DNA from 4 places in the Mangrovibacter phragmitis genome. Region 3 is predicted to be linked to each of the others. Evidence: predicted binding sites of a transcription regulator. Region 3 holds the regulator's gene; each other region holds the start of a gene.

The links. The regulator Fur, encoded in region 3, represses iron uptake genes when iron is present. The targets are predictions, from matches to a motif close to ATAATAATGAGAACNACTATCAA.
Region 1: bfd (bacterioferritin-associated ferredoxin) is a predicted target of Fur. The motif match lies at 779-801, and genes of this name have one in related genera.
Region 2: fes (enterochelin esterase) is a predicted target of Fur. The motif match lies at 1,248-1,270, and genes of this name have one in related genera.
Region 4: exbB (tol-pal system-associated acyl-CoA thioesterase) is a predicted target of Fur. The motif match lies at 1,076-1,098, and genes of this name have one in related genera.

What each region holds. Positions count from the first base shown of each region.
Region 1 covers NZ_CP134782.1:3,915,905-3,918,109, forward strand. The annotation lists gene bfr (bacterioferritin) at 2-478, opposite strand; gene bfd (bacterioferritin-associated ferredoxin) at 550-744, opposite strand; gene tuf (elongation factor Tu) at 960-2,144, opposite strand.
Region 2 covers NZ_CP134782.1:3,419,999-3,422,203, forward strand. The annotation lists gene fes (enterochelin esterase) at 1-1,192, opposite strand, end outside; gene MPHASIOC01_RS16485 (DUF1471 domain-containing protein) at 1,496-1,705, opposite strand; gene MPHASIOC01_RS16490 (cupin domain-containing protein) at 2,004-2,205, opposite strand, start outside.
Region 3 covers NZ_CP134782.1:4,035,757-4,037,961, reverse strand. The annotation lists gene MPHASIOC01_RS19625 (LacI family DNA-binding transcriptional regulator) at 1-244, shown strand, start outside; partial or broken gene MPHASIOC01_RS19620 (ChiP family protein) at 276-514, shown strand; gene fur (ferric iron uptake transcriptional regulator) at 719-1,168, opposite strand; gene fldA (flavodoxin FldA) at 1,454-1,984, opposite strand; gene ybfE (LexA regulated protein) at 2,142-2,205, opposite strand, start outside.
Region 4 covers NZ_CP134782.1:3,626,085-3,628,289, reverse strand. The annotation lists gene metC (cystathionine beta-lyase) at 1-918, opposite strand, end outside; gene exbB (tol-pal system-associated acyl-CoA thioesterase) at 1,165-1,899, shown strand; partial or broken gene exbD (TonB system transport protein ExbD) at 1,906-2,205, shown strand, end outside.

The DNA.
Region 1 (2,205 bases), 120 kb from region 3:
GTCAGGCTTGTTCTTTAAGTTGGGACTGGAGATAATTTTGCAGGCCAATTTTACCGATCAAATCCAGCTCAGTTTCCAGCCAGTCAATATGGCTTTCCTCATCCGACAAAATTTCGATAAGCATATCCCTGCTGACATAGTCGTGAACCGAATCTGCATAAGCAATTGCTTCACGAAGATTCTTCGCCCCTTCCATTTCAAGATTGAGATCCGAACGAAGCATCTCTTCAACATCTTCCCCGATGTGAAGTTTGCCGAGGTCCTGCAGATTGGGGATTCCTTCAAGAAACAAAATACGCTCAATATACTTATCTGCATGCTTCATTTCATCAATAGACTCATGATACTCAATATCATTAAGCCTTGTCAGGCCCCAGTTTTTAAACATTCTGGCGTGTAAAAAGTACTGGTTTATTGCAACAAGCTCATTTCCCAATAGTTTATTGAGATGGGTTATTATCTTAGCATCACCTTTCATAGTCACTCTCTCCGCTTCCACTACTTAAAAGCGTAGATGGGTAGCAGAGTAAGTCAAAAAAAGCGCACTAATTATGCCGTTTCTTTAAACTCTGGTATCTGGATCAGTTCTTCCTGCATGATTTCCCTCGCGGCCCTGATGCACTTACCACACTGGTTACCGACAGGAACAAACTTGCGCAACTGCTGAAAAGATTGCGGATGAAACTGGCGTACCGCCTGGCGAATAGCTTTATCACTAACGCCGTTACACAGACAAATGTACATAACCACTCCAGTACAAATAACGATCAAATTCTAATTGAGAATGGTTATGATTACAATAGACGGTTCGTAAAAAGATCAGCACGATGCAGTTAAAGCATTCAAGCCCGGCTTTGAGAAATAACAGCGGAGTACAGATATCACAAGGCGAGGAGCAGACGTAAGAATTTGTGCAATAAAAAAGGGCGCCGAAGCGCCCTTTTTAGTTCGAAGACTAATTAGCCCAGAACTTTAGCAACAACGCCTGCACCAACGGTACGGCCGCCTTCACGGATTGCGAAGCGCAGACCTTCGTCCATTGCGATCGGGTGAATCAGGGTAACAACCATCTGAATGTTGTCGCCCGGCATTACCATTTCTACGCCTTCCGGCAGTTCGATGGAACCCGTTACGTCAGTAGTACGGAAGTAGAACTGAGGACGGTAGCCTTTGAAGAACGGAGTATGACGGCCGCCTTCATCTTTGCTCAGAACGTATACTTCAGATTCGAATTTGGTGTGCGGGTTGATTGAACCCGGTTTAGCCAGAACCTGACCACGTTCAACGTCATCACGTTTGGTACCACGCAGCAGAACCCCAACGTTTTCACCAGCACGGCCTTCGTCCAGCAGTTTGCGGAACATTTCAACGCCAGTACAGGTGGTTTTGGTGGTTTCTTTGATACCAACGATTTCTACTTCATCGCCAACTTTGATGATGCCGCGTTCTACACGACCGGTAACTACAGTACCACGACCGGAGATGGAGAATACGTCTTCGATTGGCAGCAGGAACGGTTTGTCGATAGCGCGTTCCGGTTCCGGAATGTAGCTGTCCAGTGCTTCTGCCAGTTCAATGATTTTCGCTTCCCACTCTGCTTCGCCTTCCAGCGCTTTCAGAGCAGAACCACGGATGATCGGGCAGTCGTCGCCCGGGAAGTCATACTGAGACAGCAGCTCACGAACTTCCATTTCAACCAGTTCCAGCAGCTCTTCGTCATCAACCATGTCACATTTGTTCAGGAACACGATGATGTAAGGAACGCCAACCTGACGACCCAGCAGGATGTGCTCACGAGTCTGCGGCATCGGGCCGTCAGTCGCAGCAACAACCAGGATAGCGCCGTCCATCTGAGCAGCACCGGTGATCATGTTTTTAACATAGTCAGCGTGGCCCGGGCAGTCTACGTGCGCGTAGTGACGGGTCGGGGTATCGTATTCAACGTGAGAAGTGTTGATGGTGATACCACGAGCTTTTTCTTCCGGCGCGTTATCGATCTGGTCGAATGCGCGAGCAGAACCACCGTAGGTTTTTGCCAGAACGGTAGTGATTGCAGCAGTCAGGGTTGTTTTACCATGGTCAACGTGACCGATAGTACCGACGTTGACGTGCGGTTTTGTACGTTCAAATTTTTCTTTAGACACGGCTATATTCCTTACTATTGCGCTCCTCCCGCAGAAGGAGCGCTGGACTTTGTGTTAACCC
Region 2 (2,205 bases), 620 kb from region 3:
CCCAGAGCGTGGTTAATCCGCTGGTTAACCCACCGCGCCAGCAAAACGCGTCATGTCCGCCGTCAAACTGACGCCACAAAACGTTGTACTGTGCGTGTTGTAGTTGTGTATACATGGCCTGACTGGCCCGAAAGATAAGGGGCTCACGTAAGCCCGCTTCAAGAATGATACGAGGACTGCCCGTCGGGAGCTGGCCACTTTGCACCTGATGGATAAGCTCGCCATCCACGGTTTCCCCCCGGTTGGGCCACCAGTAGGAACCAGACAAGCTGAGCGCACAGCCAAAATGCTCAGGCCAGTGTAATGCGGCATATAACGAGGCCAGGCCACCGAAGCTTTGCCCGGCAACCACGGTATGTTGTGCGTCAGGATTAAAGGGGGCAAGCTGCGCAATACGGGGTAATAAGTCGTTTTTCACCGCCAGCCAAAAATCCGGGTTACAGGGTAATTCCCGGCTGCGATGAGCAGTATCGATAGCATCGACCAGTACATAAACGGCCGCGGGCAATTGCCCGGCCAGAGTCAGTGATTGCAGTACCGGCCAGACTGGCATGCTCTGCGCCCAAAACTCCCCGTCCAGCAGTATTGCCAGTGGCCGTTCGGCAGGATCAAAAACCTCACCAGTGGTGTAAACCCAAACCCGGCGGGTATTGTGCAAATGTTCGCTGTACCAGTTAATACACTGTGGTGCTGTGTAAGCCACTTGCGTGTTCTTCCACCCTGGTTGTTCTGGCGCATCCGGCAGTTCCAGACCTGAAACCGGGTGACCACGCCCCCCTCGCCAGCTTAGCGGGTTTAGTGGGTCAGCAATCGCCTGGGGTAACAACCGGCGCCAGCTTTCTCGCAGCGCCATTTTATCGCTCATGTCGCCCTGCATGACAGCTTCACTGAAGTCGTTTTCAGCGAGCGAGGGAATAAGGCAATAGCTGCCACGCCAGTGCGAACTTAATGAGGTGGTCCATGACCAGGCATCGGTACCCTGAGTACGTTGCAGAGACTGGGGAACCGCTTGCTGATGGTGGTCTGTGACCCCGGTAATATAGAGCCATACCCGGCGAACGGGTGAAGTTGATTCATCTCCATTCGGGTCACGCCACCAGAACGTTACCCGGCACTTATCTGTGCCTTCAGCCACCCACTCCGGGCTTTGTTTATGTTGCCACCACGCATGGCTCCCAAAAGCCAGTTCCATTGCCCAATAACCTCATCGTTAAAATGGTTTTTAACTGTAACAGGAATTGCGCATTATAGTATTGATAATAATTTTCATTTTCAATGTTATTATAATTCTCATGAATGGCTTTGGGATGGCAGAAGAAAAGTAACAAAACCCTGTTTTTAATCAGCGTTACTTCTTCAGGAATATCTGTTCTGGAAGATAATTTTCCCCAAAGGGAGAGAGTACAGGCGATGTTTCGTGGGGAATAACCAGTGGAGTTCAAACCAGAAAAACCTTATATGCGGTTTTTCTGGTTCCACAGCCAGCGCTGCGTGATTATTTGGTCAGCTCTGCAGTCATATGAACTTTGTTGTTCGTATTTGCTTCAGTAATATGGTAGGACGCTCCTTCCTGCTGTGCTTTTGCAGCAATTTTTGCTTCAGCGCTATCCAGCGTATCCGCGGTCACACTGACAGATTGTGCAAAGCTTGCAAATGAAACCAGAGTAAGAGCAGCGGCAGCAGCGATGGTTTTAATATTTTTCATAGTCATATTCCTTCATTTATTAATTCGTTAATCAACACAAGTGATTTGGTTGAACGATGCCTTAAGGTCAATGCACATATGGTAACTAATGAAATTATATCTATAATAACTAAAAGTGCGCTTATAATTACAACTCGCACATATTAATAAAAATAATCGGGTCTTGAAAAAAGAGATGATGAAGGAATACGATTTAAAATCAGTGGATTAAATGATGTTAACCAGAATAAACGGAAGGTGCCACCAGGATTATTACCTGGTGAGCAGGACAAATGCCCTGCTCACTGGTTGATGAAGGTTATTCTTCTTCGCCAAAGAACCAGTATCCCTGGTTTACCAGAGCAGTCAGTTCAGCGACAAACGCCGGGTTATTCAGCCCGTTACCCAGTTCCTGTTCACCAATAGTGGTATAGCGGCACAGCACATCTGCGGCATTGTCATCGCTGGTGTTCAGCGCTTCACTGTGAACAAAGAAATGTTCACCAATATGCAGAACTCTC
Region 3 (2,205 bases):
GGCCATGAAAGCGCTGCAAGAGGCGGGAATTGCGGTGCCTGGCGATATTTCTGTTGCCGGGTTTGATGATTCGCGCATTGGCGGTTTTGTTTCTCCTGCACTCACCACCATTAAAATCCCCTTGACTGACATGGTCAAACTGGCCGTTGAACGTTTGTTAGGTATCTCACCGCATACAGATAAATCTTGCGTGAGTTTACCCGGTGAACTGGTCATTCGCGATTCAGTAAAGAACCTCAATTAACCTGTCTGGTTGTTTTCACTTTTCTGACTGCAAAACCAATTTGTCTCACACAACAGGGAACACAAATCTGGATTTTCAGTCCGGTTATCTCGCCGAAATGTTCGGCCTGGAGCTTGCGGTTTTTACCGCAATTGAAATGGCGGAGTCCCCTGAAAGCGGTCACTCCAATGAAATTGCTTGTTATCAGGCAATAAAGCATACAAGGAAGACTGGCGCGGCGATAAGAGTGGTATCCGCCTGTGTAAAGCAGCGGCAAAGTTTAAATACGGCTCTGTGTCAGCGGTAATGTGCCGGTGCGCGCTGTGAGCCCGGATGGCAAGCGCGTACCAGCAGGGGCGTTATTGCTAAGTAATGCTGATTCGCTTGTGGGAGATGGAAGCCCTGCCAGCGGAACAAAGCTCACTGACAAAAAAACCAGGTATTAAGCCTGGCTTTTGTTGATGTCACATTACACAGGCTTACGGGTACACCCGATTATTTGGTGCCTTCGTGTGCATGTTCATCATCACGGCAATCGCCTTCAGCGCAATGACCATAGAGGTACAGACTGTGGTTTGTCAGGCGAATACCATGGCTGGTAGCAATTTCACGCTGGCGAGCTTCGATAGAATCATCGCTGAACTCAATAACTTTACCGCAGTCCAGGCAAATCAGATGGTCATGATGGTGCTGCTGCGTCAGTTCGAATACCGATTTGCCGCCTTCGAAGTTATGGCGTGTAACGATACCGGCGTCATCAAACTGATTGAGCACACGATACACGGTAGCAAGACCAATCTCCTCTCCCATGTCAATCAGTCGCTTATATAAATCTTCCGCGCTGACATGGTGATTGTCCGGCTCCTGCAACACTTCCAGGATTTTTAACCGGGGAAGCGTGACTTTCAGGCCTGCCTTCTTTAATGCGGTATTATTGTCAGTCATGCGGAATATGTCCTGTTGCTTGCAAAGTACCCGTGAATGGGCATACGACGTAATACGCTAAAGTTAATGCGTCTCATTATAGGTTTGACACTCCCTAAAGAAAACCGCAAGTCTCCAGCAAAATTGAAAAATAATAATCTGACAGCACTGGCACATTTACCAAAAAAACATGCTGTCAACTGGATCATTGTACAGCGCTAACGTGAAAAAGTTAAAAAAATGTAGCAATTATTTTTATCGGTTTTACCTATCAATCCGGCGCAATATAGTTGCGCCGTTGAATTATCAGGCATTAATAATGCTATCGAGCTGCATTTCTTCAGAAACTTGCTTAACCCATTTTTCAACACGCTCAGCTGTCAACTCTGGCTGACGGTCTTCATCAATAGCCAGGCCGACAAAGTGGTCGTCATCTGCCAAACCCTTCGAGGCTTCAAAATGATACCCGGCAGTTGGCCAGTGGCCGACGATAACCGCACCACGCGGTTCGATAATGTCACGCATTGTGCCAAGGGCGTCACAAAAATATTCGGCGTAATCTTCCTGATCACCGCAACCGAACAGGGCTACCAATTTACCCGTAAAATCAATTTCTTCCAGTGTAGGGAAAAAATCATCCCAGTCACACTGTGCTTCACCGTAATACCAGGTTGGGATACCAAGCAGCAGAATATCAAAGGCTTCAATATCTTCTTTGCTGCTCTTGGCTATGTCGTGCACTTCAGCAACATCTTTACCAAGCTGTTTTTGAATGCTTTTTGCAATGTTTTCAGTGTTGCCGGTGTCGCTGCCGAAAAAAATGCCTACGATCGCCATGAGTTTAATAACCTCTTGAAACTTAATGTTATGGTGGCGTGAGTTTGTCCACAGATAAGGCAATGATAGCAGAACAGCTTCCCATGCGGAAACAGCTATCACTACCGGGTGCACACGCTGCTACATGAAAAGGAAAAACTGGCCGGGAATGCGTGGATTATATATGACCGGGTTTTGTGTTATCTAACTGAGCCATCAACATCTCTTCAATAAGTTCGCTT
Region 4 (2,205 bases), 410 kb from region 3:
ACCGGTAAAATCGCGCTTCCAAAATTCATGGCCTTTACTGCCGGGTAAAGCCGGGTGGTTAACGCGCTCAACAGCCGGGTGCTGCTGCAACCAGGTGGCAACAGCAATGCTGCTTTCCTGATGTTGTTTCAGGCGCACACCCAGGGTACGTAAGCCGCGACTGGTCATATACGCGGTATCTGCATCCACCATTTGCCCCATCAGGTAAGCATTTTCACGCAACTGTTCCCAGCAACGGGCGTTGGAAACTGCTGTGCCAACCATCGCATCGGAATGGCCAATCAAATATTTTGTGCCAGCCTGAATTGAGATATCGACACCAAAATCCAGAGCTTTAAACAGCACACCCGCAGACCAGGTATTGTCCATCATGATGATGGCATTGGGGGCTTTCTCTCGCACTGCTTTGACGATAGCCGGGACATCATGAACTTCCATCGTGATGGAACCCGGCGATTCCAGAAAAACAATACGCGTTTCCGGGCGGACCAGTTTGGCAATATCTGCGCCAGCAAGTGGGTCAAACCAGGAGGTGGTAACGCCTAACCGTGAGAGGATTTTGGTGCACAAATCCTGGGTCGGTTCATATGCTGTGCGGGTTACCAGAATATGATCACCTTGTTCAACAAAGGCCAGAATGGTATTAGCAACGGCGGCAGCTCCGCAGGGGAACAGCGCGCAACCAGCGCCACCTTCCAGCTCACACATAGCTTCCTGTAAGGAGAAATGTGTGAGGGTGCCGCGTCGGCCATAAAATAACTCACCTGTTGCCCTGCCTGCTGTGGCCTGCTTTTTGGCACTGACGGACTCAAATACCAGCGAAGATGCCCGCTGGATAACACTGTTCACAGAGCCCTGGGTATAGCGCTTGTTACGGCCAGCAGTAATCAGCGCGGTTTCAAGATGTTTCTCTGACATTGCCTGTCCCTTTATACGTCTGGATGTCTAAATAAGTTAACACGCTTCTGGCGGAACCGGCACAGGGAAATGACCTTCATAAGAAAAAGTGCGATAAATAGCAGTCAATTGCTGTCCTGGCGCAAAGAAACAGAGTGTGAGCCAGATCATTATGTAAATAGTAATGAGAACGACTATCAATTCGACACTATTTTGATATGATACCGACAATATTCGTTTTTTTCATGTTGGTCCTGGAGATTGACTGTGGCAGAAAATTTGATGCAGGCGGATTTGTCCGTCTGGGGTATGTATCATCATGCCGATATTGTGGTGAAACTGGTCATGATTGGCCTGTTGTTCGCCTCCGTGGTCACATGGGCGCTGTTCTTTCGCAAATTTACTGAACTGCTTGCCTGGAAACGCCGCCTTAATGGTGAGTATTCCGCACTCTCAAGTGCCCGCTCTTTAGATGAAGCCAGCGAAACTGCGGCAGGTTTTCACACCAGCAGTTTGAGTGCTCAGTTAATTAATGAAGCACAAGACGAGTTGGTCCTTTCAGAAGGGAGTACTGATAACGAAGGCATCAAATCGCGTACCAGTTTCCGTCTGGAGCGCCGTGTTGCGGCAACCGGGCGTTATCTGGGGCGCGGTAATGGCTTTTTGGCGACTATTGGTGCAATTTCACCGTTCGTTGGGCTGTTTGGTACAGTCTGGGGCATCATGAACAGCTTTATTGGTATTGCGCAGTCGCAAACAACGAACCTGGCCGTTGTGGCTCCAGGCATCGCTGAAGCGTTGCTGGCAACCGCAGTTGGCCTTATCGCTGCGATTCCAGCCGTGGTGATTTATAATGTTTTCGCCCGCATGATTGGCGCTTATAAAGCATCACTGGGTGATGTGGCCGCACAAGTGTTGTTACTGCAAAGCCGCGATCTGGATTTGGCTGCGAGCTGTGAAACACGTAATATCCAGCCAGCTCAGAAACTGCGTGCAGGTTGATGCCTTATGGCTATGCATTTTAATGAGAACTCAGACGACAGCGCCGAGATGCACGATATCAATGTCACACCTTTTATTGATGTGATGCTGGTTTTGCTGATTATCTTTATGGTGGCTGCACCACTGGCGACAGTTGACGTAAAAGTGAACTTACCGGGGTCATCCAGCGAGCCGCAACCCAGGCCGGAAAAACCTTTGTATCTGTCAGTCAAAGCAGACAAAACATTGTTTATCGGCGATGAACCTGTGACTGAGCAGAACATGGTGGATGTCCTGAACACCATGACAGAAGGGAAGAAAGACACC